Regions from separate parts of the Streptomyces sp. NPDC015125 genome, predicted to be linked through region 4. Evidence: riboswitches for the same ligand, from Rfam matches in the RefSeq annotation. Region 4 holds a riboswitch; each other region holds the start of a gene.
The links. A riboswitch is a leader RNA that binds a small molecule or an ion and turns the genes downstream of it on or off. The one in region 4 is predicted to bind cyclic di-AMP.
Positions count from the first base shown of each region.

Region 1: another riboswitch for cyclic di-AMP. It lies ahead of ACF088_RS04755 (NlpC/P60 family protein); the one in region 4 lies ahead of ACF088_RS37285 (transglycosylase family protein).
Region 2: another riboswitch for cyclic di-AMP. It lies ahead of ACF088_RS32260 (M23 family metallopeptidase); the one in region 4 lies ahead of ACF088_RS37285 (transglycosylase family protein).
Region 3: another riboswitch for cyclic di-AMP. It lies ahead of ACF088_RS34775 (peptidoglycan DD-metalloendopeptidase family protein); the one in region 4 lies ahead of ACF088_RS37285 (transglycosylase family protein).

Region 1 covers NZ_JBIBVF010000001.1:1,082,278-1,089,342, reverse strand. The annotation lists gene ACF088_RS04770 (alpha/beta hydrolase) at 76-1,200, shown strand; gene ACF088_RS04765 (NlpC/P60 family protein) at 1,263-2,438, opposite strand; gene ACF088_RS04760 (hypothetical protein) at 2,764-3,117, shown strand; gene ACF088_RS04755 (NlpC/P60 family protein) at 3,284-4,435, opposite strand; cyclic di-AMP (ydaO/yuaA leader) riboswitch at 4,443-4,626, opposite strand; gene pcrA (DNA helicase PcrA) at 4,916-7,065, shown strand, end outside.
Region 2 covers NZ_JBIBVF010000021.1:118,756-125,820, forward strand. The annotation lists gene ACF088_RS32250 (M16 family metallopeptidase) at 1-964, shown strand, start outside; gene ACF088_RS32255 (M16 family metallopeptidase) at 1,003-2,385, shown strand; cyclic di-AMP (ydaO/yuaA leader) riboswitch at 2,597-2,752, shown strand; gene ACF088_RS32260 (M23 family metallopeptidase) at 2,765-3,544, shown strand; gene ACF088_RS32265 (GntR family transcriptional regulator) at 3,807-4,496, shown strand; gene ACF088_RS32270 (HPr family phosphocarrier protein) at 4,935-5,216, opposite strand; gene ACF088_RS32275 (GNAT family N-acetyltransferase) at 5,439-7,065, shown strand, end outside.
Region 3 covers NZ_JBIBVF010000025.1:22,462-29,526, reverse strand. The annotation lists gene ACF088_RS34795 (DEAD/DEAH box helicase) at 1-1,610, shown strand, start outside; tRNA gene ACF088_RS34790 (tRNA-Lys) at 1,814-1,889, shown strand; gene ACF088_RS34785 (PP2C family protein-serine/threonine phosphatase) at 2,171-3,316, shown strand; gene ACF088_RS34780 (DUF2332 family protein) at 3,393-4,568, opposite strand; cyclic di-AMP (ydaO/yuaA leader) riboswitch at 4,852-5,007, shown strand; gene ACF088_RS34775 (peptidoglycan DD-metalloendopeptidase family protein) at 5,019-6,167, shown strand; gene ACF088_RS34770 (aldo/keto reductase) at 6,347-7,065, shown strand, end outside.
Region 4 covers NZ_JBIBVF010000029.1:10,242-17,306, forward strand. The annotation lists gene ACF088_RS37270 (LysR family transcriptional regulator) at 1-820, shown strand, start outside; gene ACF088_RS37275 (cytochrome P450) at 927-2,312, shown strand; gene ACF088_RS37280 (transglycosylase family protein) at 2,610-3,590, shown strand; cyclic di-AMP (ydaO/yuaA leader) riboswitch at 3,801-4,013, shown strand; gene ACF088_RS37285 (transglycosylase family protein) at 4,021-4,692, shown strand; gene eno (phosphopyruvate hydratase) at 5,050-6,336, shown strand; gene ACF088_RS37295 (septum formation initiator family protein) at 6,493-6,945, shown strand; gene ACF088_RS37300 (DUF501 domain-containing protein) at 7,046-7,065, shown strand, end outside.

The DNA.
Region 1 (7,065 bases), on a different contig from region 4:
AGAGGCTCACTGCCGAAGGCGGGGCCGGAACCATCCCCACGTCCTTCGCGCAGTTGTCCTGGAAACGAGATCCCGATGAGCCTGACGGGCACGCCCTTCTTCCTCACCTCGATCCTGCTGTTGATCGTCGCCTTTGTGCTGCCGCTCGCCCTGTGGGGCCGGATAGCCGGGCCGCCCCTGCTGCGCGGCCTCGGCCGGCTGCTGATGCTGCTGTTCGCCCAGGTCACGGCCATCACCGTGGTCTTCGTCCTGGTCAACAACGCCAACAATCTCTACGACACCTGGGGCGATCTGCTCGGCACCGGCAGCCATATCGAGGAGGCCCGGAACCTCGGCCCCGACGGCATGGGCGGCCGGCAGATCAAGAACGAGCCCAAGCAGCTCCAGCAGTTCCGCCCGGCCGACGACCCCAAGGTGGGCCCGGGCGTGCAGATGACCGAACTCAAGGGCCGGATCTCGGGCGTGCAGGGCGAGGTCTACGTATGGCTGCCACCGCAGTACAACGACCCGGCCTACCGGAACAAGAAGTTCCCGGTGGTCGAGCTGCTGCCCGGCTACCCGGGCTCGGCGAAGACCTGGCTGGGCTCCCTGCGGGTGGCCGAGCAGCTCCGGCCGATGATGCAAAACGGCCAGGTCAAGCCGGTCATCCTGGTGTCACCGCGGACCGACGTCTTCCCCGGCGCCGACACCGGCTGCGTCAACATCCCCGGGAAGGTCAACGCCGACAGCTGGCTGACCGTCGATGTCCGCAAGATGATCGTCGACAACTTCCGGGCCGGCAGCACACCGGACTCCTGGGCCCTGGCCGGCTACTCGGCGGGTGCACACTGCGCCGCCAAGCTCGCCCTGTCCCACCCGGACCGCTACCGCGCCGCGGTCGCCATGTCCGGCTACAACGACCCGGCGCTCGAACGTGACTCGCTGGCCGGCAAGGACCCCAAGCTGCGCATCGAGACCAACCCGATGCACCTCCTGAAGTCCGCCAACGCGGCAGGGAAGCCGCCGCGTACGGCCCTGTACGTGTCGGGCGCGGCGGGCGACGGCTACCAAGCCGGCCTCGGTCTGCGGCAGTTCGCGAGGTATCCGACGACGGTGAACGTCCACCAGATCTCGTCGGGCGCCGGCGGCCACACCATGAAGGTGTGGGAGCGCCAGGTGCCGCAGGTCTTCCGCTGGCTGGGGACGCAGCTCAGGGCGTGAGCGAGCGCACGGCGCGCCCGGCCGGGGGAGCCGCCGGGCAGGCGGGACTTCGAAGACCGGCCCTACGCCGGCCGGGTCGCCGCCGCGAACGGCATCTGGTCGATCGGCGCGATCCGCACCGGCGCCCCCGGATGCGGCGCATGGATCATCTTGCCGTCGCCGATGTAGAGCCCCACATGGCTGATGCCGGAGTAGAAGAACACCAGGTCACCGGGGGCGAGTCGGGACCTGTCGATGCGCGGTCCGGAGCTGATCTGGGTGTAGGTCGTACGGGGCAGCGACACCCCGCCCGACTTCCAGGCGGCCTGGGTCAGCCCCGAGCAGTCGAAGCCGGAGGGGCCCGTCGCACCCCAGACGTACGGCTTGCCGAGGGCGGCGTAGGCGAAGGCGACGGCCCGCGCGGCCCGGGGGTCGGGGGCCTGCGCCGCGGCCGCGGCGGCTCCCGGACCGGCGGGGACCGTGCCGGGGAGACCGTCCCCGTACCCCGTCCCGCGGTCCGCGGGGCCCCGGCCGGCGCCGCCGTGCGCACCGCCACGGCCCGCCATCCGCTGCCGTTGCTCCGCGGTGAGCCGGTTCAGCAACTGCTCGGCGGCGCCCAGCTTGTGGACGACCGTGACCCGGTGCTTCTTCAGCGCCGCCTCGGTGCCCGCCAGCCGCTCCGCAGTGTCCTCGGCCCGCCGCTGGACCTGCCGTACGCTGCCGAGCCGGCGCGCGTATCCGGCCACCGCGGTCGCCTGGTGGCTGCCCGTACGCTCCAGGACCGCGGCGCCGTCCAGATAGCGCTGCGGGTCCGCGGACAGCAGCAGCCGTACGGTCGGGTCGACGCCGCCGGAGCGGTACTGGCTCGCGGCCAGGGTGCCCAGTTCGCTGCGGGCGGCGTTCAGTTCCGCGGTTCTGCGGGCCGCCTCGTCCTGCAGCCGGCTCAGCTCCTCGCGTGCGGCGCCGGCGGCTTCCTTCGCGCCGTTGTAGCTCTGCGTGGCCACCTCTGCCTCCTGGTACAGCGCGTTGACCCGGTCTTTGACCCGGTCGGGGGTGAGCCGGTGCGCGGCCTGGCCGGTGCCGTCGACAACAGCGGCGACGGGGGCGCCTTCCGCCGGAGTGAAGCCGGTGGCGGTGGCGGCACCGGCCAGGGCCAGGGTGGCGGCCGTGCGGGCGGTGCGTGCGCTGCGTGAGCCGCCGGTGAGCGCGGCGAGCGGATGCTGCCGGGGCTTGCGGTGCGAGGCCACGGTGGCCGTCACTTCCTTCCCTTGGTGCCCGTGGGCCCGGCGGCGGTCCGTCACGAGGGAACGGACCACCGCCGCACCTCACGGCGGGGCGGCCGACAGGACGCCGGTGGGAGGCCGGCGAGGGCGGGGAGTCGACCGCCTGGAGGAGGACGCTAAGCCTGGGTGTCACGGTGATGAGTCCGCTTGCCCGGGATTGTTCGCTTTCGACCGCGGTCGGCGCGCGGGTGACCATGCCGCCACGGCCGCACGGCCGGGACCGGGCCCGGCCTGACCGAAGCGGCGATTGTGGGCGCCCTGCCGGAAGGGCCGTGCTATGCGGCGGCTACGATCCAGCACTATGGACGTAGTAATCAATCTCTTCGTCGGCCTGCACATCATCGGCATCGCCTCCCTGCTGGGCGGCTTTCTGACCCAGATGAAGGCGATGGGCGCGGGCACCGCCCGCTTTGTGCCGGCGATGCTGCACGGCGCGCTGACGATGCTGGTCACCGGCATCGTGCTGGTCGGCCTCAACCAGGCCGAGGGTCACAGCCTCAACACCGTCAAGCTCGCCATCAAGATGGCCGTTCTGGTGGTCATCCTGGCGCTGGTCTACGTCAAGCGGGACGAGGAGAAGATCGCCCCGCCGCTCTTCGGTGCGGTCGGTGCGCTGACGGTGGCCAACATCTTCATCGCCGTGCTCTGGACCTGAGCGGAACGGCGGGCTCCCCGGAAACAGGGCTTCGGGCGGCGGCGCACAGGCTCCTCCACGGCACACCGCGCGGTCATCGCACTCCTCGTCCGGAGGCGACGGCCGCGCGGTGGCGTGTGGGGGGTGGCCGTGGGGGGTGGTCCGACGGGGGAGCGGGGGCCGGGCCTCAGCCCGGGCGGACGCTCCCGTAGATCGGCATGTAGTAGATCGACTCCTCCCGGACGTTGGCGCCCGGGTGCGGGGCGTGGATCATCTTGCCGCCGCCTATGTACATGCCCACATGGCTGATGTCGTCATAGAAGAAGACCAGGTCACCGGGCTTGAGGTCCTTGGTGGCGACCCGCTGGCCGGTCTTGACCTGGTCCCAGGTGGTCCGCGGCAGTGTGACGCCGGCCGCCTTCCACGCCGCCTGGGTCAGCCCCGAGCAGTCGTAGGAGCTGGGTCCGGTCGCGCCCCATACGTACGGCTTGCCCATCTGGGAGCGGGCGAAGGCGAGCGCCTTCCCGGCCTGGGCGGAGGACGAACCGCCGGTCGAGCCGCCGTTGTCGGCGCCGCCACCGGTCTGACCGCCGGACGGGCCGCCCCCGTCGTGCTGCCGCTGGCGCTCGCGCTCCTGCTGCTTGCGGGCCTCCTCCTCGGCCTTGCGCTTGGCCGCCGCCTCCTTCTGGCGCTCCAGTTCCGCCAGCCGCGCCTTCTCCTGTGCGGTCAGCTCGGACAGCAGCTGCCGGGCCTCGGCCAGCTTCTGCTGGACGGACTGCTTGGACTCCTTGAGCGCGGCCTGCGACGTCTGCAGCCGCTCCAGGTCGTGGGTGGCCTCCGCCCGCTGCCGGGCGGCCGCGGCCTGCTGCTCCTGGTAGTCGGAGACAGCCTCCTTCTGTCGCCCGGTCAGCCGCTCCATGAGGTGGCTGCGGTCGAAGAACTGCTGCGGGTCCTTGGCGAGCATCAGCTGTGCCGTCGGGTTCATGCCGCCGCTGCGGTACTGCGCCGCGGCGAAGGTGCCCAGCCGCCGCCGGGCCTCGTTCATCTTCTCGGCCCGCTCGGCAGCGGCGTCGAGCAGCCCGTCGACGCGGTCGCGCTGGTCGTCGGCGTGCTCCTTGGCGGCGTTGTACTTCTGGGTGGCCACCTCGGCCTGGTGGTAGAGGCCGTCGACCTTCTGCTTGACCTCTTCGATGCTGGGCTTGGGCGCCCGGGGGGCCGCGTCGGCGGACTGCGAGAGCAGCGTGGCCGAGGCGAGGGCGGCGGTGGTGAGCCCGACCGCCGTACGGCGTCCTCCGGGTGAGGTGAGAATGCTGGTGCGCGGCTTGCGATGCGACGCCAAGGCCGGCGACTCCTTCCGTGGACCGCCTACCGGGTTAGCTGTCGGGTTCGGGCGGTGTCGCTGACGGAAGGCTTGCCCTACGGTCCGGATGTCCGCTGGCGACGGCTGTCCGGATCGATTCACCCCGGTGGTGCTGGTGGGTCCCCGGCTCCGGGTGCCTGAGGCAGGGCCGGACTCGGCGTGGGCGGCCCGTGCGGACGCTGTCGTCCACGGGGAGGCGGGCTGCCTGAGCGAGGACGTTAGCCAACTCGTGTGGCTCCTGTGAAGGCTGATGTTCGATATGCCCGAAACCTTTTTGTGACCTGAACGCGATGCGGGGGTTGTTGTGGCAGATGTCTGATTCGGGTAGACGAGCCGCCGACCGATCTGTGCCGACCCCGGCCCCCTGACCTGCCGCGGTGCCACGGCCGCTCCGAAAGCGGGCCGCGATCGGCTACTGGGCCGCGGGCTGTCAGTGCGGCGGCCTAGACTCGGTGGGCGATGAGCAGCCTCTTTGACGACAGCTTCCTGGCGGACCTCGGCCACAAGGGAGAGGAGGAGCACCCTCCCCCTCCCGAGGACGAGCACGGCCCGGCCCCGGAGGAGATCCCCGCCGACCTCTTCGGCGGGAAGTTCGACGCGCCTCCGCCCAGAGAGGCGTACTACCGCGACGGCGCCGCCCGTCCCGCCCTCGACCCGGCGACGCTGCTGGAGGGGCTCAACGACGAGCAGAAGGCCGCCGTGGTGCACACCGGCGGCCCGCTGCTGATCGTCGCCGGTGCCGGCTCCGGCAAGACCCGGGTGCTGACCCACCGCATCGCGCATCTGCTCGCCGAGCGCCATGTCCACCCCGGCCAGATCCTCGCGATCACGTTCACGAACAAGGCCGCCGGCGAGATGAAGGAGCGCGTCGAGGAGCTCGTCGGCCCGCGCGCCAACGCCATGTGGGTCTCCACCTTCCACAGCGCCTGCGTCCGCATCCTGCGCCGCGAGTCCAAGAAGCTGGGCTTCACCTCCTCCTTCTCGATCTACGACGCCGCCGACTCCAAGCGCCTGATGGCCCTGGTCTGCCGCGATCTGGACCTGGACCCCAAGCGCTACCCGCCCAAGTCCTTCAGCGCGAAGATCTCCAACCTCAAGAACGAGCTCATCGACGAGGAGACCTTCGCAGGGACGGCTGCCGATGGTTTCGAGAAGACCTTGGCCGAGGCGTATGCCATGTACCAGGCCCGGCTGCGCGAGGCCAACGCCCTGGACTTCGACGACATCATCATGACGACGGTCAATCTGCTCCAGGCCTTCCCGGATGTCGCCGAGCACTACCGCCGCCGCTTCCGCCACGTCCTCGTCGACGAGTACCAGGACACCAACCACGCCCAGTACACCCTCGTCCGCGAGCTGGTCGGCCCCGCCGAATCCGCCGCCGAGCTGTGCGTCGTCGGTGACGCCGACCAGTCGATCTACGCCTTCCGCGGCGCCACGATCCGCAACATCCTCCAGTTCGAGGAGGACTACCCGGACGCGACCACGATCCTGCTGGAGCAGAACTACCGCTCCTCGCAGACGATCCTGTCCGCCGCCAATGCCGTCATCGAACGCAACGAGAACCGCCGCCCCAAGAACCTCTGGACGGACGCCGGCGCCGGCCCCAAGATCACCGGCTATGTCGCCGACACCGAGCACGACGAGGCGCAGTTCGTCGCCGACGAGATCGACCGGCTGACCGACGCCGGTGACGCCAAGGCCGGCGACGTCGCGGTGTTCTACCGCACCAACGCCCAGTCCCGGGTCTTCGAAGAGATCTTCATCCGGGTCGGGCTGCCCTACAAGGTCGTCGGAGGGGTGCGTTTCTACGAGCGCAAGGAGGTCCGCGATGTCCTCGCCTATCTGCGGGTGCTCAGCAACCCCGAGGACACCGTCCCGCTCCGCCGCATCCTGAACGTCCCCAAGCGCGGCATCGGCGACCGCGCCGAGGCGATGATCGACGCCCTGTCGCTGCGCGAGAAGATCACCTTCCCGCAGGCGCTGAGCCGGGTCGACGAGGCGTACGGCATGGCGGCCCGCTCCGCCAACGCCGTCAAGCGCTTCAACGTCCTCATGGAGGAGCTGCGCACCATCGTCGAGTCCGGTGCCGGCCCCGCCACGATCCTGGAAGCGGTCCTGGAGCGCACGGGCTACCTCGCCGAACTCCAGGCCTCCACCGACCCGCAGGACGAGACCCGGATCGAGAACCTCCAGGAACTCGCCGCCGTGGCCCTGGAGTTCGAGCAGGACCGCGGCGAAGCTGCGACATCGGGGGCTGCCGCCCCGGGCCCCGGCACGCTCTCCGACTTCCTGGAGCAGGTCGCGCTGGTCGCCGACTCCGACCAGATCCCGGACGAGGACGAGGAGGGCAGCGGCGTGATCACCCTCATGACGCTGCACACCGCCAAGGGCCTGGAATTCCCGACCGTCTTCCTGACCGGCCTGGAGGACGGCGTCTTCCCGCATATGCGCTCGCTGGGCCAGACCAAGGAGTTGGAGGAGGAGCGACGCCTCGCCTACGTCGGCATCACCCGCGCCCGCGAGCGGCTCTACGTCACCCGCTCGACGATGCGCAGCGCCTGGGGGCAGCCCTCGTACAACCCGCCCTCCAGGTTCCTGGAGGAGAT
Region 2 (7,065 bases), on a different contig from region 4:
GCTCGACGACGAGTCCATGGAGAACCAGCGCGACGTCGTCAAGAACGAGCGCCGCCAGCGCTACGACAACGTCCCCTACGGCACGGCCTTCGAGAAGCTGACGGCCATGGCGTACCCCGAGGGCCACCCGTACCACCACACGCCCATCGGGTCGATGGCCGATCTGGACGCTGCCTCCCTGGAGGACGCGCGGGCGTTCTTCCGGACGTACTACGCGCCCAACAACGTCGTCCTGTCGATCGTGGGCGACATCGACCCCGAGCAGACGCTGGCCTGGGTCGAGAAGTACTTCGGCTCGATCCCCGCGCACGACGGCAAGCAGCCGCCGCGGGACGGCACCCTTCCCGACGTCATCGGCGGCGAGCTGCGCGAAGTCGTCGAGGAGGACGTGCCCGCCCGGGCGCTGATGGCGGCCTACCGTCTGCCGCACGACGGCACCCGTGAGGCGGACGCCGCCGACCTCGCGCTGACCGTACTGGGCGGCGGCGAGTCCTCCCGCCTGTACAACCGGCTGGTGCGCCGTGACCGCAGCGCCGTGGCGGCCGGCTTCGGCCTGCTGCGGCTGGCCGGCGCACCCTCGCTGGGCTGGCTGGACGTGAAGACGTCCGGCGGCGTGGAGGTCCCCGGCATCGAGCGCGCGGTCGACGAGGAGCTGGCCCGCTTCGCCGCCGAGGGCCCGACCCCCGAGGAGATGGAGCGGGCACAGGCCCAGCTGGAGCGCGAATGGCTGGACCGGCTGGCCACGGTCAGCGGCCGCGCCGACGAACTGTGCCGCTTCGCCGTCCTGTTCGGCGACCCGCAGCTGGCGCTGACCGCCGTGCGGCGCGTTCTGGACATCACTCCAGAGGAGGTGCAGGCGGTCGCCAAGGCCCGGCTGCGCCCCGACAACCGCGCGGTGCTCGTCTACGAGCCCACCGAGCCGACCGACGCCGCCGAGACCGAGGAAGGGGAGGCGGACCAGTGAGCGACGCCACCACCCACGCCGATTCCCCCGTGAGCAGCATGGACTTTCACCCGCAGCCCCAGGGCGGCGCGCCCAGGCCGTGGGCCTTCCCGGCCCCCGACCGCAGCCAACTGCCCAACGGGCTCACCCTCCTGACCAGCCACCGCCCCGGCCAGCAGGTCGTCGCCGTCGAGATCAACCTCGTCGCTCCGCTGGAGGCCGAACCCGAGGGCCTGGACGGCGTCGCCACGATCATGGCGCGTGCCCTGTCCGAGGGCACCGACAAGCACGACGCGGAGGAGTTCGCCGCCGAGCTGGAGCGCTGCGGCGCCACCCTGGACGCGCACGCCGACCACCCCGGCGTACGGGTCTCCCTCGAGGTGCCGGCGTCCCGGCTGCCGCGTGCGCTCGGTCTGCTCGCCGACGCGCTGCGCGCGCCCGCCTTCCCGGAGAGCGAGGTCGAGCGGCTGGTGCGCAACCGTCTCGACGAGATCCCGCACGAGCTCGCCAACCCGGCCCGGCGTGCGGCGATGGCACTGTCCAAGGAGCTCTTCCCGGCCACGTCCCGTATGTCACGGCCGCGCCAGGGCACCGAGGAGACCGTCGGACGCGTCGACGCCGCGGCCGTCCGCGCCTTCTACGACGCCCACGTACGGCCCGCCACGGCCACTGCCGTCATCGTCGGTGACTTCACCGGGGTCGACCTGGACGCCGCGCTCGCCGAGACGCTCGGCGCGTGGAGCGGCTCGACGGCCGAGCCGCTGAAGGCCTCGCCGATCGTCGGCGACGACACCGGCCGTGTGGTGATCGTGGACCGCCCCGGCGCCGTCCAGACGCAGCTGCTCATCGGGCGTATCGGTGCCGACCGGCACGACCGGGTGTGGCCCGCACAGGTCCTCGGCACGTACTGCCTGGGCGGCACCCTCACCTCCCGTCTGGACCGTGTTCTGCGCGAGGAGAAGGGTTACACCTACGGGGTGCGCGCCTTCGGCCAGGTGCTTCGCTCCACCGCTCCCACGTCCCCCGAGGGGGCCACGGGTGCCTCGCTGCTCGCCATCAGCGGGTCGGTCGACACCGCCTCCACCGTCCCGGCGCTCGACGACCTGTGGAACGTGCTGCGCACCCTTGCGGCAGAGGGGCTGACGGACGACGAGCGGGACGTCGCCGTACAGAACCTCGTCGGGGTCGCGCCGCTGAAGTACGAGACCGCGGCAGCCGTCGCGGGCACCCTCGCCGATCAGGTCGAGCAGCACCTGCCGGACGACTTCCAGGCGCAGTTGTACGTCCGCCTCGCGGAGACCGGCACGGTCGAGGCGACTGCGGCGGCCGTCAACGCCTTCCCCGTGGACCGGCTGGTGACGGTCCTGGTGGGCGATGCGGCGCAGATCGCCGAGCCCGTCAAGGCGCTGGGCATCGGTGAGGTGACGGTCGTCAGCGGCTAATTTCCTCATGTGACGGAAGGTCACATATCGACAAAGCAACTCCCGTGGCGATGGTCTGCCGCGGGAGTTGCCGTATGTCCGGTTTGTTGCGGCCGGCGCCTCGGTTCTTGTGGCATCCCGCACAAAAAAGCGGTTCTGTTTGCCGATTGAAAGTTGCCCCGTTTAGCGTCGGTCCGGCTGTTCGTCACAAGTCCGCCACAACCGTGGCACCGGACAGTCATCGCCGAGTCCCCGTACGGCGCGAGCCAGGGGAGCCGGGGACCCAGAGTCCCTTGGGGTGAATCGGACTCCCCTCCGGAGGAGCCCGTAGGAGACCTTCCTGCTCCGAACCCGTCAGCTAACCCGGTAGGCGAGAAGGAGGGAAAGGACAAGCCAGTACATGGCGTTCATCCGTGCCACCGGGAAGCACCGTCGTACGAGCCGCCCCGTTCGGACGACCCGCAACATCGCCGGCATAGCCACCCTCGCGGCCGGCGGTGTGGTCGCCTCCGTGGCCTCGCCGGCGCTGGCGGCCACGGACGAGGCCCGCACCCACGACACCGGTCTGCAGCAGGCCGTCGTGCTCGGTGACGAGCTCGCCAACCACGTCGCGGCCCAGGCCGACGCGCAGCAGGCCGAAGCGGAGGCCGCGGCGGCGAAGGCGAAGGCCGAGGCCGTGGCCAAGAAGCAGGCCGAGGAGGCCAAGCGGCGCGTCGAGGCCGCGCGCAAGGCCAAGGAGCGCGCCGCCCGCGAGGCGGAGCGCAAGCGCCTCAACACCTTCGTAGCCCCCGTGGCGGACTCCTACGTGTCCACCTCGTACAAGGCCTCCAGCGGCCTGTGGTCCTCGGGCAGCCACACCGGCATCGACTTCCACGCAGCCTCCGGCACCTCCGTTCACGCCGTCGGCACGGGCACCGTCGTCGAGGCAGGCTGGGGCGGCTCGTACGGCAACAACATCGTGATCAAGATGAGCGACGGTACGTACACCCAGTACGGTCACCTCTCGTCGCTCGGCGTCTCGGTCGGCCAGCACGTCACCCCGGGCCAGCAGATCGGCCTCTCCGGTGCCACCGGCAACGCCACCGGCCCGCATCTGCACTTCGAGGCCCGTACCGGCGCCGACTACGGCTCGGACATCGACCCGGTCGCGTACCTGCGCTCGCACGGCGTCAACGTCTGATCTCCCGCCCCGTCCGGTTGCGCGCCTCCAGGGGCCCGCGCCGCACGAGCATCCGCCCGAAGCCCCGGCTCCACGGCCGGGGCTTCGGCGTATCCGGCGCCGCGGTCGGTGTGCAGGGGATACGCCGCGCCCCCGCCAACTTCCGGCCAAAAAATTTCCATGAATAACCGGAGTCCGCCGGAAAGGCGTTCCGGTCGAATAGAGTCACGGAAAAGTCGCCGACCGGCGGCGTTTCCAGGGGATTACGGCGGAGGCACGGAAGATGCGAGGCCATATTTCCGCTCATGCGGTGTGCACGGCGATTCGCGATGACATCGTCTCCGGTGCGCTGGCGCCGGGGAGCCGGCTGATCGAAGAAATCCTTGCGGCCCGGTACGGCGTCTCCAGGGTGCCGGTCCGTGAAGCGCTGCGGACCCTGCAGTCCGAAGGGTTTGTCACCACCCGCCACCACGCGGGCGCCTGCGTCGCCGAGCTCACCGACCAGGAGGCCGCCGATCTCCTCGACGTCCGCGCCCTGTTGGAGCCGCTGGGCGCCGCCCGCGCGGCCGCCCGCCGTAGCCCGGCCCACCTCAAAGTGCTCCGCGGCCTGGTACGGCTCGGCCGAGAGCGGGCCCGTCACGGCAGTCCAGCGGATCTGCGCCAACTGGACGGATGGTTCCACGAGACGCTGGCCCAGGCGGCCGGCAGCCCCAGTCTGACGGCGCTGCTGACCCAGCTGCGGCGCAAGATCGAGTGGGTGTACATCGTGGAACTGCCCGCCCGTACAGGGGAGTCGTGGGACGAACACGGTGCGGTCCTGGACGCGGTGGCCCGGGGGGATGCGGAACGGGCCCGCGCCCTGATGGCGGCTCATGTCGAGCGCTCCCTCCCGGTGTACCGGCTCCGTCGCCCCGCCAAGGCAGAGGTGAGGGATCCGAAACCGCCCGTCAACACGGCCCGCGCCCGCCCTTAACAATCGCCCCGTATACAAAGAAGTGCGGAATGGGCTTCGGGGTACGGGATTGCGTTTTCGTCCCCGCCCACCTTCCGTGTGTATTTGTGCTGCCATACGCGCTGTCATATGTGCGGCACCGGAGGCATGGAATAGCGCCCGCTTCTTTGCGTCCTCGATATCAAGGCACCGTTTTTGATATCGGGGCATCCGGGTATCCGGAAATTCTGCGTCCGGGTCGCGGTCGGTCATGCCCGTACGGGCTCGGTCGCGAGCGCGCGCACCGATATCCCGGGCGCAGCGAACGGATTCCGGTACAGCCGGCTTCCGGTGGGGCGAAGCTTCCGGTACGGCGAGGGTCCCCGTGCGACGAAGGTCCCGGCACAGCGAAACGGCCCCGCCGCGGCGACCGGTCACCGGTCGCCGCGGCGGGGCCGCAGCAGCAGAAGCTCTGGGGACTCAGACGGTCTCGGGGAGCTCCTCGAGACCCTCGGCGACGAGCTTGGCCAGACGGTCGAGTGCCGCTTCGGCGCCCTCGGCGTCGGAGGCCAGCACGATCTCCTCACCGCCCTGGGCGCCCAGGCCCAGGACCGCGAGCATGGAGGCCGCGTTGACGGGGTTGCCATCAGCCTTGGCGATCGTCATCGGAACGCCGGAGGCGGTGGCCGCACGGACGAAGATCGACGCGGGGCGGGCGTGCAGGCCCTCGGCCCAACCGACATTGACGCGGCGCTCTGCCATGGTGTTGCCCTTCAAAGTCGTGACTGTTGTCTAGACCAGTCTCTCACGCTGCCGGGAGTGCCGGGCAGCCCTTTGTCCTGGCCTTTTGCGGCCATGGGGCTCCCCAAGGGAGGTCCGGCAGGTCGACCGGAGCGTACGTCCCTACGGCATCCTCAGCCTGCCCCGCACCCCGAGCGTACGCGCGCCGAGCCGGTTGTCGGTGGCCGGTCGTACGCTGTCCGCATGCAGAAGCCGCCGGACCACGCGTACCCGACCCACTGGGAAGCCGACGTGGTGCTGCGCGACGGCGGCACGGCGCGGATCCGCCCCATCACCCCCGACGACGCCGAGCGGCTGGTCTCCTTCTACGAACAGGTCTCGGACGAGTCGAAGTACTACCGCTTCTTCGCCCCGTACCCGCGCCTGTCCGACCGTGACGTGCACCGTTTCACCCACCACGACTACATCGACCGGGTAGGACTCGCGGCCACCGTCGGCGGCGAGTTCATCGCCACCGTCCGCTACGACCGGATCAACGACCAGGGGCTGCCCGCCAAGAACCCCGAGGACGACCAGGCCGAGGTCGCCTTCCTCGTCCAGGACGCCCACCAGGGCCGCGGTGTCGCCTCCGCCCTCCTGGAGCACATCGCGGCCGTCGCGCGCGAGCGTGGCATCCGCCGGTTCGCCGCCGAGGTGCTCCCCGCGAACTCCAAGATGATCAAGGTCTTCACGGACGCCGGCTACACCCACAAGCGCACCTTCGAAGACGGAGTGGTCCGCCTGGAGTTCGATCTGGAGCCGACCGAGCAGTCCATGGCCGTGATGCGCGGCCGCGAGCAGCGCGCCGAGGCCCGGTCCGTGCAGCGGCTGCTCGCCCCGGGCTCGGTCGCCGTCATCGGCGCCGGCCGCGCCCCCGGCGGCGTCGGCCGTACCGCGCTGCGCAGCCTCCTGGAATCGGGCTTCACGGGGCGCGTGCACGCCGTCAACCACGCCTTCCCCGAAGACATGCAGCGGCTGCAGCCCGAAGAGGTGCCGGCCGTCCGCACCCTGCGGGAGATCCCCGACCCGGTGGACCTCGCCGTCATCGCCGTCCCCGCGGAAAGCGTCCCGGACGTGGTCCGCGACTGCGGCGAACACGGTGTCCAGGGCGTGCTGATCCTGTCCTCCGGTTACGCCGAGGCGGGCCCGGACGGCCGGGAGCGGCAGCGGGCCCTGCTCCGCCAGGCCCGTTCGTACGGTATGCGGCTCATCGGGCCCAACGCCTTCGGTCTGATCAACACCGCCACCGACGTCCGGTTGAACGCCTCCCTCGCCCCCCGGATGCCCGGCGCCGGCCACATCGGCCTGTTCACCCAGTCCGGTGCCATCGGTATCGCGCTGCTCAGCGGACTGCATGCGCGCGGGCCCGGTGACGGCGGTATCGCGGGTATCTCCGCCTTCGTCTCGGCCGGCAACCGCGCCGATGTCTCCGGTAACGACCTGCTCCAATACTGGTACGACGACCCGGACACCGATGTCGTGATCCTCTACCTGGAGTCCATCGGCAACCCGCGCAAATTCGCCCGGCTCGCCCGCCGCACCGCCGCCGTCAAACCGGTCGTGGTCGCCAAGGGGGCCCGGCACAACGGCACTGCCCCGCCCGGCCACGCCGTGCCCACGGTCCGCGTCCCCGACAGCACCGTCGCCGCCTTGATGCGCCAGGCCGGCGTGATCCGCGTCGACACGGTCACGGAGCTGATCGATGCCGGTCTGCTGCTGGCCTCCCAGCCACTGCCGGCCGGCCCGCGCATCGCCATCCTCGGCAACTCCGAGTCGCTGGCGCTGCTCGCCTACGACGCCTGCCTGACCGAAGGGCTGCGCCCGCAGAGCC
Region 3 (7,065 bases), on a different contig from region 4:
TCCTCGACGAGGCCGACCAGATGTCCGACCTGGGCTTCCTGCCCGAGGTCACCGAGCTGCTCGACCAGATCCCCGGCGGCGGCCAGCGGATGCTCTTCTCCGCCACCATGGAGAACGAGATCGGCACCCTGGTCAAGCGCTACCTGACCAACCCGGTCACCCACGAGGTCGACAGCGCCCAGGGCAACGTCACGACCATGACCCACCACGTCCTCGTCGTGAAGCCGAAGGACAAGGCGCCGGTCACCGCCGCCATCGCCGCCCGCAAGGGCCGCACCATCATCTTCGTCCGTACGCAGCTGGGTGCGGACCGCATCGCCGAGCAGCTCGTCGAGTCCGGCGTGAAGGCCGACGCGCTGCACGGCGGTATGACGCAGGGCGCGCGGACCCGGGTGCTCGCGGACTTCAAGGACGGCTACGTCAACGCGCTGGTCGCCACCGACGTCGCCGCCCGCGGTATCCACGTCGACGGCATCGACCTGGTCCTGAACGTCGACCCCGCCGGTGACCACAAGGACTACCTGCACCGCTCGGGCCGTACCGCCCGCGCCGGCCAGTCCGGCACCGTCGTCTCGCTGTCGCTGCCGCACCAGCGCCGCCAGATCTTCCGCCTGATGGAGGACGCGGGCGTGGACGCCTCGCGCCACATCGTCGGCGGCTCCGGTGCCTTCGACGAGGACGTCGCCCGCATCACCGGTGCGCGCTCGCTCACCGAGGTCCAGGCCGACGGTGCGAACAACTCCGCCAAGCAGGCCGAGCGCGAGGTGGCCGAGGTCACCCGCGAGCTGGAGCGTCTGCAGCGCCGCGCCTCCGAGCTGCGCGAGGAGGCCGACCGGCTGACCGCCCGCGCCGCCCGTGAGCGGGGCGAGGACCCGGCCGAGGCGCTTGCCGCCGCAGCCGTCACCGCCGAGGCCGAGGCCGCCGCCGAGGCCGCCGTACCGGCCCAGGCCGGAGCGTCGGACGAGCGCCGCGACGACCGGGGCAACTTCGAGCGCCGCGACCGTCGTGACGACCGCTCGGGTGGCCGTTCTTTCGACCGTGACCGTCGCGATGACCGTTCCGGTGGTGGTTTCAACCGCGACCGTCGTGACGACCGTTCCGGTGGCCGTTCCTTCGACCGTCGTGACGACCGCTCGGGTGGCCGTTCTTTCGACCGTGACCGTCGCGATGACCGCTCGGGTGGTGGTTTCAACCGCGACCGTCGCGATGACCGTTCCGGTGGCCGTTCTTTCGACCGTGACCGTCGCGATGACCGCTCGGGTGGTGGTTTCAACCGCGACCGTCGTGACGACCGTTCCGGTGGCCGTTCCTTCGACCGTCGTGACGACCGCTCCGGCGGTGGCTTCAACCGCGACCGCGGCGACCGTCCGAGCCGCCCGTTCAACCGTGACGACCGTTCCGGTGGCCGTCCGTCCTCCGGCGGCTACCGCTCCGGTGGCGGCGACCGTCCGTTCAACCGTGACGACCGTTCCGGTGGCCGTCCGGCCTCCGGTGGCCACCGCTCCGGTGGCGGCGACCGTCCGTACGGCCGCCGTGACGACCACCGTGGCGCCACGACCGGCTCCGGCGGCCGCCGTGACGACAAGCCGCGCTGGAAGCGCAACGGCTGATCACACACGTTGATCACACGCGTTGATCGCACACGCTGATCCGCAGGGCCCGTACGGACTCAAGTCCCGTACGGGCCCTGTGCGTTGAGGGGTGGACAGGGGCCCGGTCCGGTTCGCCGACGGGCTCCGTGGCACCCTTCCGGGCAGCCCGATCCCTAATGCCTTCGGGCTGCGGCACATCCTCGGGCTATGCTGCTCGGTGCGGGCCATTAGCTCAATTGGCAGAGCAGTGGACTTTTAATCCATTGGTTCAGGGTTCGAGCCCCTGATGGCCCACCAGAAGAGGACGGCAGAGCCGTCCGGCCTGCTGAGGAGCGCCCCGAGGCCCGGACCCCATGCGGTCCGGGCCTTTCGTGTGGGCGGGGCGCCGCGGGCGCTCAGCCGAGGGCGCACAAGTGGCCCCGAAGGGAGCGGTCTTGTGCGGGGGCCGGCGGCGCCGTGACCCGTCCGGCCCCCGACGATTCGCCGCCCGGCGCCGTAGCGGAAACGCTGGGGACGTCGACGCGGCCGCCACCACGGTGCTCGTACGGACGGGCGGGAGTGGGAAGAGGCCGGTGCGGATGCTCCAAGACGAAGCGCCCCCCAAGGACGACGGGGGACGGCAGGTGCGCCGTGGCCGGCGGCCGAAGCTGTCCGGCCGCCACCTGGTGCGCCGGCTTCCCGCCCTTCTGATCGCCGGCGGCCTCGCCGTCGGCATCGCCACGCCGGCCGGCTACACCGCCGCCCCCTTCTTCTGCGCCGCCCCGCTGATCGCCGCGTCGCTCTCCTCCCTGCGCAGCACCGCGCTCACGGCCCTGGCCGCCGTGCTCGGCGAGATCTGGGCCGTCACCTACCGCGGCGCCCTTGAGGACTACCAGGAGTCCGCGGCGGAGAGCGCCATGGTCTTCGTGGTCGCCCTGCTGGCCCTCGGCCTCAACCGGTTCGCCCGGAGGAGCGATGCCCATCTGGCGTCCGTACGGGACATCTCGGAGGCCGCCCAGCGCGCCGTACTGCCGACGCCACCCGAACAGCTCGCCGGCCTCGCCGTCGCCGCCCGCTACGTCGGTGCGCGGGCGGATGCCCGGATCGGCGGCGACCTCTATGCGGTGCAGGACACCCCGCACGGCGTACGGCTGATCGTCGGCGACGTACGGGGCAAGGGGCTGGAGGCGGTGGAGGCCGCGGTGATCGTCGTCGGTGCCTTCCGCGAGGCGGCGGAGCAGGAGACGACGTTGGAGGCGGTGGCGGGCCGGCTGGAGCGGGCGCTGCAACGCGAGGGCGGACGGCGCGCGGGGCTCGACCAGTTCGAGGGGTTCACCACCGCCGTCCTCGCCGAAATCCCCGCCAACGGGCAGTCCGTGCTGCGCGTGCTCAACCGCGGCCATCCGTCCCCGCTGCTGCTCACCCTGGACGGCGGGCTGCGTGAGCTGGTGCCCGCGGTGCCGGCGCTGCCGCTGGGCATGAGCGAGGTGGCGAGCTGGCCGGACCGGTCGGACGAGACGTTCTTCCCGGCCGGCGCCCTGCTGCTGTTCTTCACCGACGGGGTGACCGAGGCCAGGGACCTGCTGGGCCGCTTCTACCAACCGGCGAGCAGACTGCGCGGCCGGCGCTTCCCGGGGCCGGACGCCCTCCTGGACACCCTCGTCGAGGATGTCGCGCGGCATACGGGCGGCGCACCGGCCGACGATATGGCCCTGTTGGCGGTGCAGCGGCCGATGAGGGCGTAGGGGGCGCAGGGGGCGTAGGCCTCTGGCACGTCCTCCTCGATCACGGGGGCGGCGCTCAGGCCCCTGGCACGGCTCGTCATGCCCTCTCCGGCAGCACGTCCTCCGCCCCCGGGAGCCGGTGCAGGCTTTCGCCGCGCGGACCGGTGAGCGCGACCGGACGCTCGTCCAGGGCAAGGGTCAGCAGCGCGTCATCCGGGCGCGGCGAACGGTGCGCCGGCGCGGAGATCCAGGGCAGGACGGAGTGGTGCTCGTGGGAGATCCAGTGTCCGCCGCCGGGCCGTCCGCGCAGCAGCGACCGTACGAGATGCGCGAACTCCTCGCGGCGGGCGGGCGCGAGGCAGGCCAGCGCGGCGCTGTGAAAGATGACCAGCGTCGCCTCGGGTGGTGCCTCGGCGGCGAGCGCGGGCAGCTCGTGGAGCAGATCGCCGCGCACGAGTCGTGGCCGCGGCGCCGGCCGCACCGCCTCGACGGCCGCGGACAGCCGCGCCGCCCGCTCCTCGTCGCCCGGCCAAACGAGCGCCTGCAGCCAGCGCAGATCGTCCGGTTCGTCGGCCGGGTCGAGCGGATCGAGGCCGATACCGGCCCGCCAGGCGATCCGCGGCATCCGGTCCCGGCCGGGCAGCTCGTCGGCCGTCCACTCCGTACGGCACTCCAGCACCAGCGGACTCTCCGGCGCCCCTGCCTCTGCCTCGGTGAGAAGGGTGCCGCCTCGGAGGGGGCCGCCCGCGCACTCTCCCCCGTCGTCCTCGTACCGGTGCAGGTAGCGGTAGCGGTAGCGGTCGGGATGCAGACACAGGCCCGCCGACGTGCCGACCTCCAGCAGTGCCAGCGGCTGCGGCAGGCGGGCGAGCAGCGGCAGCAGCGTCGCGCAGTGGGCCGGCTCATCGGTCCGCGACGAGCGCTGCATGATCACCGCACGCACCTCGTCCCAGTGCCGTACCGTCCACTCGCGCCAGCGGCCGTACGCCATGTCGCCGCGCGGTCCCAGCTCGGCGTGCGGGCCGTCGAGATAGCGGACGGCGGCGAGCAGAAGGTCCGGCTGCTGAGCGCCGCCGGCCGGCAGCGACCCCGACAGCAGATCGCAGAACTCCGGGTCCTGGCTGATTCGCGCGCTCAGCTCTTCATGCGCCGCGGACCGCCCCCGCGCTTGACGCCAGGAGAACTCCCGGTACCGCTCCGCCAACCCCCAGGTGCCGACAACGGCGCGCTCGACGTGACGGGTGTTCCCGGTGTTCCCGACGTTGACGGCCATGATCCGACGTTACTGCTCTCACGTTCCGTGACCGAGGGGCACCCCTCCGCATAACGACTGGTGCACAATCGCCGCGAGATCGTTTAGGAGTGGACGGTCAACTCGCCCGGTTTGTGGCCGTACTGGACGAAAAAGTCCACGCCAAAGCTCTTGCGAAGCCGCTACGAAATCCCGGGAAGGCTTGGAATTCGACTGCGATCTCTATTACTGTCCGATAACGCAGCGCGGTCGTCCCAGCCGTCGCAAGAGGCGGCACCGCGCGCCGACGCCGAATCCCGCACGCGCTTTTCACGCACCTCCAGCACCTCGAACTGCACCAAGGGAACCGGGGAACCACTTCCTTGGGGTGAATCGGACGCTCTCCGCCAGCGGGCGCCCGTAGGAGACCTTCCTGCTCCGAACCCGTCAGCTAACCCGGTAGGCGAGAAGGAAGGAAAGGAGAGCGCCCCCGTGGCGTCCAACAGGCCTGCCCCCGAGGGTCCGTCCGCCTACGACCTCGATGACCGAGGTGCCTTCCCGGGCCCCGGTGATGCGGACAACATCAACGACGGACCGTGGGAGGAATGGAATCCCACCGAGGATTCCGTCCGCTCGGTCCGCGGCAAGCACCGGGTGGCCAAGCAGCGTGGCGGCGGACTCGCCCGCGGTGGCACGGTCCTGGGCGTCGGCGTCATCGCGGCGGTCGGTGCCGGCGGCATGGCCACGGCCGAGGGCCGCCCCCCGGTGGCGATCTCGATGCCCGACGTCGGCGGAATGGCCGACGACCTCGCCGACAAGCTGCCGGACGCCAAGTCGCTTCCCGGCGTCGGTGATCTCATATCGGACGAGGGCACGGACTCGGACGAGGGCACGGACTCGGGCGCGGCTTCGGATGCGGGCACGGCTTCGGCCTCGGACTCGGGCGTGGGCACGGCCTCGGACTCGGGTGCGGGCACGGCCTCGGACTCGGGTGCGGACGCCGGCGAGGCACTGCGCAGCCGCATCCTCCAGCAGGCCGACGCGCAGCAGGGCGCCGCCGACCAGGAGGCCCGCGAGGCCGCCGAACACACCGCCTTCCAGACGGCCGCGAAGGCAGCCGACGCCCACCAGAAGTCGGCCGAAAAGGCCGCAGCAGCCAAGAAGGCGGCGGAGTTGGAGGCCAAGCGCGAGGCCGAAGCAGCGGCCCGTCAGAAGGCGGAGGCCGCCCGCCTCGCCAAGCTGGCGAAGAACTTCATCGCTCCCGTCTCCTCGTTCACCCTCACCGCGAGTTTCGGCCAGGCCGGCGACCGCTGGGCGGCGGACCACACCGGACAGGACTTCGCCGCGCCGACCGGCACCCCCGTCAAGGCCGTGCACTCCGGCACCATCACCCAGGCCGGCTGGGCCGGCTCGTACGGCTACCGCATCGTCCTCACCCTCGACGACGGCACCGAACTCTGGTTCTGCCATCTGTCCTCGATGGTGAAGACCTCCGGCAAGGTCAACACAGGCGATGTCATCGGCCGCGTCGGCGCCACCGGCAATGTCACCGGCCCGCACCTCCACCTGGAGGTGCGCCCCGACGGCGGCGATCCGATAGACCCCATGCCGTGGCTGCGCGATCACGGCATCAAGGTGTGACGCATGGTCTTCAGCTTGTGACGCGCGGCCTTGACGCGCGAGGCACGGCCGGCGGCCTCAATGGGCGTATGTAGGACGGAAGTTGGCTTCCGAGGGGTGTCCGGGGGCGTCGCGGGGCGCCGGGAGCGTCGGGGGGAGCGGAAGGAATAACTCCGCTCCCCTCGACGTTGCCACCACACATGACTGCGACACACACCCCCCGAAATCGTCAGTCCCTCGGCTCGCTCTCCGTCTCCCCGCTGTCGCTTGGCGGCAACGTCTTCGGCTGGACGGCCGACGAGAGCGAATCCTTCGCCGTGCTCGATGCCTACGTCGCGGGTGGCGGCAACTTCATCGACACCGCCGACGTCTACTCGGCCTGGGTCCCCGGCAACAAGGGCGGCGAATCCGAGACCGTCCTCGGCAACTGGCTGGCCTCCCGCGGCAACCGCTCCGATGTCGTCATCGCCACCAAGGTCGGTGCCCACCCGGACTTCAAGGGTCTGTCCGCCGCCACCATCAAGTCCGCGGTCGATCTCTCCCTCTCCCGTCTGCGCACCGACTACATCGACCTCTACTACACCCACTACGACGACGAATCGGTCGAGGTCGGGGAATTCCTCACCGCCCTCGACGACCTCGTCCGGGCCGGCAAGGTCCGCGAGATCGCCGCGTCCAACATCTCGGCGAAGCGCCTGGAGGAGTCCCTCGCCTTCTCCGCCCGTGAGGGCCTGGCCCGCTACGTCGCCCTCCAGCCGCACTACAACTTGGTCTCCCGGGACACCTACGAGGGCGAACTCGCCGACACAGCCGCCCGCCACGGCCTGGCCGCGGTCCCGTATTACGCCCTCGCCTCCGGCTTCCTGACCGGCAAGTACCGCCCGGGAACCACCGTCGACAGCGCCCGCTCCGGCGGCGC
Region 4 (7,065 bases):
CCGGGCCGCCGAGCGCTGCCATGTGGTGCAGTCCGCGCTCAGTCATCAGATCGCCCGGCTGGAGAAGGAGCTCGGGGCCCGGCTCTTCGACCGGACCAGCCGCAGCGTCCGGCTGACGGCCGCCGGTGAGGCCTTCGTTCCGGTGGCCCGGCAGGCGCTGGAGGCGGCCGAACGGGCCCGTGCCGAGGTGGCGGCGGCGACCGGGGAGGTACGCGGGCGGCTGGCGGTCGGCGCGATCTCCACCGTCGCGGCCGTGGATCTGGCCCGTGAGCTGGGCGCTTTCCGGACGCGCTGTCCCGGGGTGCGGATCAGTCTGCAGATGGAGATGAGTGACCGGCTCCTCGAACAGGTCCGGCAGGGCGTCCTGGATGTCGCCTTCGTCGGGCTGGTGCCCGGTGCCCGCACCGTCGGCGTACGGGAGAAGGAGCTGGCGCGCGGTGAACTGGTCGCCGTGGTGCCGCCGGGGCATCCGCTGGCGGAGCGGGAGTGGACCACGCTGTCGCGGATGGCGCGGGAGACCTTTGTCGACTTCACGGCGGGGTCCGCGGCCCGCCGGCAGCGCGATGCGGCGTTCCGCGCGGCGGGGCTCACGTCGGAGGTGGCGTTCGAGGTGACCACCGTCGAGTTCCTGGCGAAGCTGGTGCGGGCGGGCCTGGGGGTGGGAATGGTGCCGGAGGCCATCGCCGCCGAGCTGGCCGGGCTGCACATCGTGCGGGTGCGGCCGGCTCCCGAACGCACCGAGCGGGTGGTGTGGAGCGGCCTCGGCCCGTCGCCGGCGGCCGTGGCGTTCCTGACGGGGCTGGGGGTGGATCCGGCGTAACGAGGGGGTGCGGTTCCGGGGGAGCGCAGGGGGTGTGGTGGGGGTGTGGTGGGGGCCGGCCGGTGCGCGGGCGCACCACGGTGCGCCCACCGGTTACGGTCGGAAGGTGCACGACAAGCCCGACGCCCCCGACCCCGCGGGCCGTCCATCCCCCGCCGCCGGCGCCCCCGCGGGCCGCCCCGCCCCCGCCGCCGATGCCCCCGCGGGCTGCCCCGCCGCCGCGCCCGCCCCCGAGCTGTTCACCTGGGAGTTCGCCGCCGACCCCTACCCCGCGTACGCCTGGCTGCGGGAGCATGCGCCGGTGCACCGGACCGAGCTGCCCAGCGGCGTCGAGGCCTGGTTGGTGACCCGCTACACCGAGGCACGGCAGGCGCTCGCCGACGGCCGGCTGTCGAAGAACCCGGTGCACCACAGCGAGGCCGCGCACGGCAAGGGCAAGGTCGGCATCCCCGGTGAGCGCAGCGCCAACCTGATGACCCATCTGCTCAATATCGACCCCCCGGACCACACCCGGCTGCGCCGGCTGGTCTCGAAGGCCTTCACCCCGCGCCGGGTGGCCGCCTTCGCCCCGCGCGTCCAGGAGCTGACCGATCACCTCATCGACCGGTTCGCGGCGAAGGGCGAGGCCGACCTCATCCATGAGTTCGCCTTCCCGCTGCCCATCTACGCGATCTGCGATCTGCTGGGGGTGCCGCGCGAGGACCAGGACGACTTCCGCGACTGGGCGGGCATGATGATCCGGCACGGCGGGGGCCCGCGCGGCGGTGTCGCCCGGTCCGTGAAGAAGATGCGCGGCTATCTCGCCGAGCTGATCCACCGCAAGCGCGAGTCCCTCGGCGACACCGCGGAGGCGGACGAGGATCTGATCTCCGGTCTGATCCGGGCCTCGGACCACGGCGAGCACCTCACCGAGAACGAGGTCACCGCGATGGCCTTCATCCTGCTGTTTGCCGGTTTTGAGACGACCGTGAACTTGATCGGTAACGGCCTCTATGCGCTGCTGCGCCACCCGGCCCAGCGCGAGCTGCTGCAGAAGTCGATCACGGCGGGCGACACCGATCTGCTCACCACCGGCATCGAGGAACTGCTCCGTTACGACGGCCCCGTGGAGCTGGCGACCTGGCGGTTCGCGACGCAGGAGCTGACCTTGGGCGGACAGCGGATCGCGAAGGGCGACCCGGTCCTGGTGGTGCTGGCCGCCGCCGACCGCGATCCGGCACGCTTCGCCGAGCCGGATGTCCTGGATCTGACCCGTCGTGACAACCAGCACCTGGGGTACGGGCACGGCATCCACTACTGCCTGGGTGCGCCGCTCGCCCGGCTCGAAGGACAGACCGCTCTGGCGACGCTGCTGACCCGGCTCCCGGACCTCCGGCTCGCCGTGGAACCGGACGCCTTGCGCTGGCGCGGCGGGCTCATCATGCGCGGACTGCGGTCGCTGCCGGTGGAGTTCCCGCCCGAACGCCCTGACCAGCAACAAGGTCAGAAGTGACAGAGAGTCAGGCGCGTGACCTTCGCGTGATCTGCACTACACCGACTTGTGACTACCCGTGACCCCGGCTACCTTTCCACCGACGATCGACGGGCTTCACCCGATCGGCCGAAGCGGTGATGTGGGGGACCGGTGTAACGGTGCGCCTCGTGCGCGTCGGCCGGGCGGGTACCCGTCGAGCAGCTCGCAGAGCTCGTCGTACAACTCAACCGCCGCGCGAAAGGCATCCGCATGCGTTCCGGGAACGGCCGACATCGTCGACCCCGCCAGGCACCGGCCATCTTTGTCACGGCGGGAGTGACCGGCGCAGGTTTCGCCCTGCCGCTGCTCGCCGCGAGTGGCGCTCACGCCGCCGACACCGCGACCTGGGACAAGGTCGCCCAGTGTGAGACCGGCGGCGTCTGGAGCGCGGCTTCGGGCAACAGCTACTACGGCGGGCTGCAGCTCACCCAGGAGATGTGGGACAGCTACGGCGGCTCGGCTTATGCCTCGCGCCCCGACCTCGCCAGCCGCTCCCAGCAGATCGCGGTGGCCGAGTCGATCCTCGACCACCGCGGTCCGGACGTCTGGTCGAGCTGTGCGGTGAGCGCCGGTCTGACCAAGGGCGGCCAGGCGCCGGAGGTCGACCCGGGCAGCACCGCCACTCCCTCGCCCGACCCGTCGGACGCCGACGGCTCGTCGGACCCCTGGGACACGTCCGGCCAGTCCGGCACCCCTGGCGGTTCGGACTCCGCCGGGACGCACGACGGGACCGGCGACGAGCCGTCCGACCCGACGCCTTCGCCCGATGCCTCGGACTCCGCCGGGACGCACGAGCCCGGCGACGAGGCCTCCGACCCGGCAACGCCGGGCGACCGGGCCGACGACCCGTCGCGGTCCGCCGATCCGTCCGACGACCCGTCGCGGTCCGATGAGCCGTCCGATGACTCGTCCGCCGGTCCGTCCGACGGTGGCAGCCGTACGGACACCACCGGCACGCCGCGGGAGACGCCCGCGAAGGGCAAGCACCGCGGCGGCGCGGGCGACGGGGGTGCCGACGACGGCGGCAGGTCCTCCGGGGGCCGGCATGCCTCGCGTGGTGACGCCGAGCGCACCGGCCCGGCGGCCGATGGCGACTACACCGTGCGCCCGGGTGACACGCTGTCAGCCATCGCGGCGGCCCACCGGCTGTCCGGCGGCTGGGCCGCCCTCTATGACCGCAACGAGGACGTCATCGGCTCCGACGCGGACCTGATCAAGCCGGGCCAACTGCTCGATCTCGGGCACAACGCGGGGTAATTCGCCGCCCTTCGCCCGCTTTTGGGAAAGTGAGACAAGGGTCTCGTTGACTGTGGTGGACCCCGGTGTGTGCCGCCTCGGCAAACCGGGGTTCACCTGCGGGTATGTGACCTTCTCGTGATCAAAAACGGTCAACTTGGTTCAGATGGTGGGGTTTGAACCCCAAGGCCATTACTGCTTAACGTCAGGACCGCTCGCCAAAGCGGGCCCTTTGATCACACGCCGAATCCTGCCGGTGATCGGAGGCAGTTGACGCGCAAGCGCCGAAGGCAGGAGCGGGGGACCCAAGGTAAGTGCCGGCCCCACCCGTGAAAGCGGGTCAACCGGCTTGGGGTGAAGCCACGTGCGCCACGCGCACGCGGCCGGGCGATTCTCACAGCCCGAACCCGACAGCTCACCTCGTAGGCGTCGGTGAGGAAACGAACCAACCATGCTGATCATCAAGGGCAAGCACCGTCGTCCGTCCAAGGCCGTCCGCGTCGCCACCCTCGCCGGCATCGCCGGTGCTGCCGTGGCCGTCCCGCTGATGGGCGCCACCTCCGCCTCCGCCGCCTCCGTCTCCACCTGGGACAAGGTCGCCCAGTGCGAGTCCGGCGGCAACTGGTCGATCAACACCGGTAACGGCTACTACGGTGGCCTGCAGTTCTCCAACTCCAGCTGGGCCGCCGCCGGCGGCACCAAGTACGCCGCGCGTGCCGACCTGGCCAGCAAGTCCCAGCAGATCGCCGCCGCCGAGAAGCTCCTCGCCATCCAGGGTCCGGGCGCCTGGTCCTGTGCCGGTGCCGGCAACCTGACCTCCGGTGGCCCCGCCGCCGACGTCGACACCTCCGGCTCCGCGCAGACCAAGTCCGCGCCCCAGCAGGACCAGGGCTCCGCCAAGGCCGAGACGAAGAAGGCCCCGGCCGCCCCCGAGCAGCACGCCTCGCGCTCGACCGAGCGCAAGTCCATGGGCCACGGCAACTACACCGTCAAGGCGGGCGACACCCTCGCCAAGATCGCCAAGGCGCACGGCACCGACTGGAAGTCCGTCTACAAGGCCAACAAGTCGGTCATCGGCGGCAACCCGAACCTGATCTTCCCGGGTCAGAAGCTCAACGTCTGAGTCCCCTCTCACCGGGACCGGGCGGGTTCGAGCGGCGGGCCCCCCTCCTCGGTGAGACCACTTCCTCCGTGAGACCGCCCCGCCCGGCGCGCCCTTCCCCCCAGCGCGTCGCGGCGGGGTTTCTCCTGTCCGGTGCCGTGACCGGGCCGCCGCAGCCGAGGCGGCCGCACGCCGGTGACCGGCTACGTTCCAGGTTTTTTCCCGTTCAGTGAATAGTGCCCTCAAATGTCCCGAGAACTGGGCCTTTGGGAAGTTTTCCGGCCCGTTCCGTCCCACGGAGCGGGCCAAGGGCAGGCGGACGCACCCGGGGCCGTTAGGCTCGTGCGCAGAACGCCAGACACCCACGAAGGAGACAACGTGCCGTCGATCGACGTCGTCGTAGCCCGCGAAATTCTCGACTCGCGAGGTAATCCCACGGTCGAGGTCGAGGTCGGCCTCGACGACGGCAGCACCGGCCGTGCCGCCGTGCCGTCCGGCGCCTCCACCGGCGCCTTCGAGGCCATCGAGCTTCGTGACGGCGACCCGAACCGCTACCTGGGCAAGGGCGTGGAGAAGGCCGTCCTGGCCGTCATCGAGCAGATCGGCCCGGAGCTCGTCGGCTACGACGCCACCGAGCAGCGGCTGATCGACCAGGCCATGTTCGACCTGGACGCCACCGACAACAAGGGCTCGCTCGGCGCCAACGCCATCCTCGGCGTCTCCCTCGCCGTCGCGCACGCCGCCTCCGAGGCCAGCGACCTCCCGCTGTTCCGCTACCTCGGTGGCCCGAACGCGCACGTCCTGCCCGTCCCGATGATGAACATCCTGAACGGCGGCTCGCACGCCGACTCCAACGTGGACATCCAGGAGTTCATGATCGCCCCGATCGGCGCGGAGTCCTTCTCCGAGGCGCTGCGCTGGGGCGCCGAGGTCTACCACACCCTCAAGAAGGTCCTGAAGGAGCGCGGGCTGTCCACCGGCCTCGGTGACGAGGGCGGCTTCGCCCCGAACCTGGGCTCCAACCGCGAGGCCCTCGACCTCATCCTGGAGGCCGTCAAGCAGGCCGGTTACGCCCCCGGCCAGGACATCGCGCTGGCGCTGGACGTCGCCGCCTCCGAGTTCTACAAGGACGGCAAGTACCAGTTCGAGGGCAAGGACCGCTCGGCCGCCGAGATGACCGAGTACTACGAGGAGCTGGTGGCGGCCTACCCGCTGGTCTCCATCGAGGACCCGCTGTTCGAGGACGACTGGGCCGGCTGGAAGGTCATCACCGACAAGCTCGGCGCCAAGGTCCAGCTCGTCGGCGACGACCTGTTCGTCACCAACCCCGAGCGCCTCGCCCGCGGTATCGAGGAGGGCTCCGCCAACGCGCTGCTGGTGAAGGTCAACCAGATCGGCTCGCTGACCGAGACCCTGGACGCCGTCGAGCTGGCCCAGCGCAACGGCTTCAAGTGCATGATGTCGCACCGCTCCGGCGAGACCGAGGACGTCACCATCGCCGACCTCGCCGTCGCCACCAACTGCGGCCAGATCAAGACCGGCGCCCCGGCCCGCTCCGAGCGCGTCGCCAAGTACAACCAGCTGCTGCGCATCGAGGAGATCCTCGACGACGCCGCGGTCTACGCCGGCCGCTCCGCCTTCCCGCGGTTCCGCCACGGCAGCTGACCGCAGACGGCCCGCTGCCCGCCCGACCGGGGCAGGGGGCCGATCGGGCGAGACAACCGCCCAGCACCCCGTACGTCCCCGGCGACGGTCCCGTACCGTTGCCGGGGACGTGCCTGCTTGAAGCAGTCAGGCGTCCGTCAGTGAAGGGGAGACGACGTGCCCGCGGACCGGTTCTCGACCGCGACCCGACTCAAGGCGCTCGGCGAGCAGGCCGCCGCCCGCGTCTACCGAGCCCGCCCGCCCCGCCGCAACCGCCTCACCGGCCGCGCCGCCCTGCTGGCGCTGGTGATGTGCTCCCTGGTGGTCGCCCTCGCGTACCCGATAAGGCAGTACGTCTCCCAGCGCTCCGACATCGCCGACCAGCGCCGCAAGGCCCAGGACGCGGGCGCCGCCCTCGACCGGCTGCGCGAGCAGAGGGCCCGCTGGCAGGACCCCGACTACGTACGCCAGCAGGCCCGCCGGCATCTGCACTACGTCATGCCGGGCGAGACCGGCTATATCGTCCAGGACGGCTCCGGCACCGGCTCCGCACCGAAGGGGCCGCAAGCGGCGCAGCGCCCCTGGTACGAGAATCTGTGGGACACCGTCGACGCGGCCGACCGGCGGTAGCCCCCGGCTGCCCGTACCGCCGCCGGACGGCAGCCCGTAGTGTCGGGGCCGGACGGCCCGCCCCGCCGCCACCTCACCACTCACCTCACCGAAAGCGCACATGGACACCCCCCCGCCCCA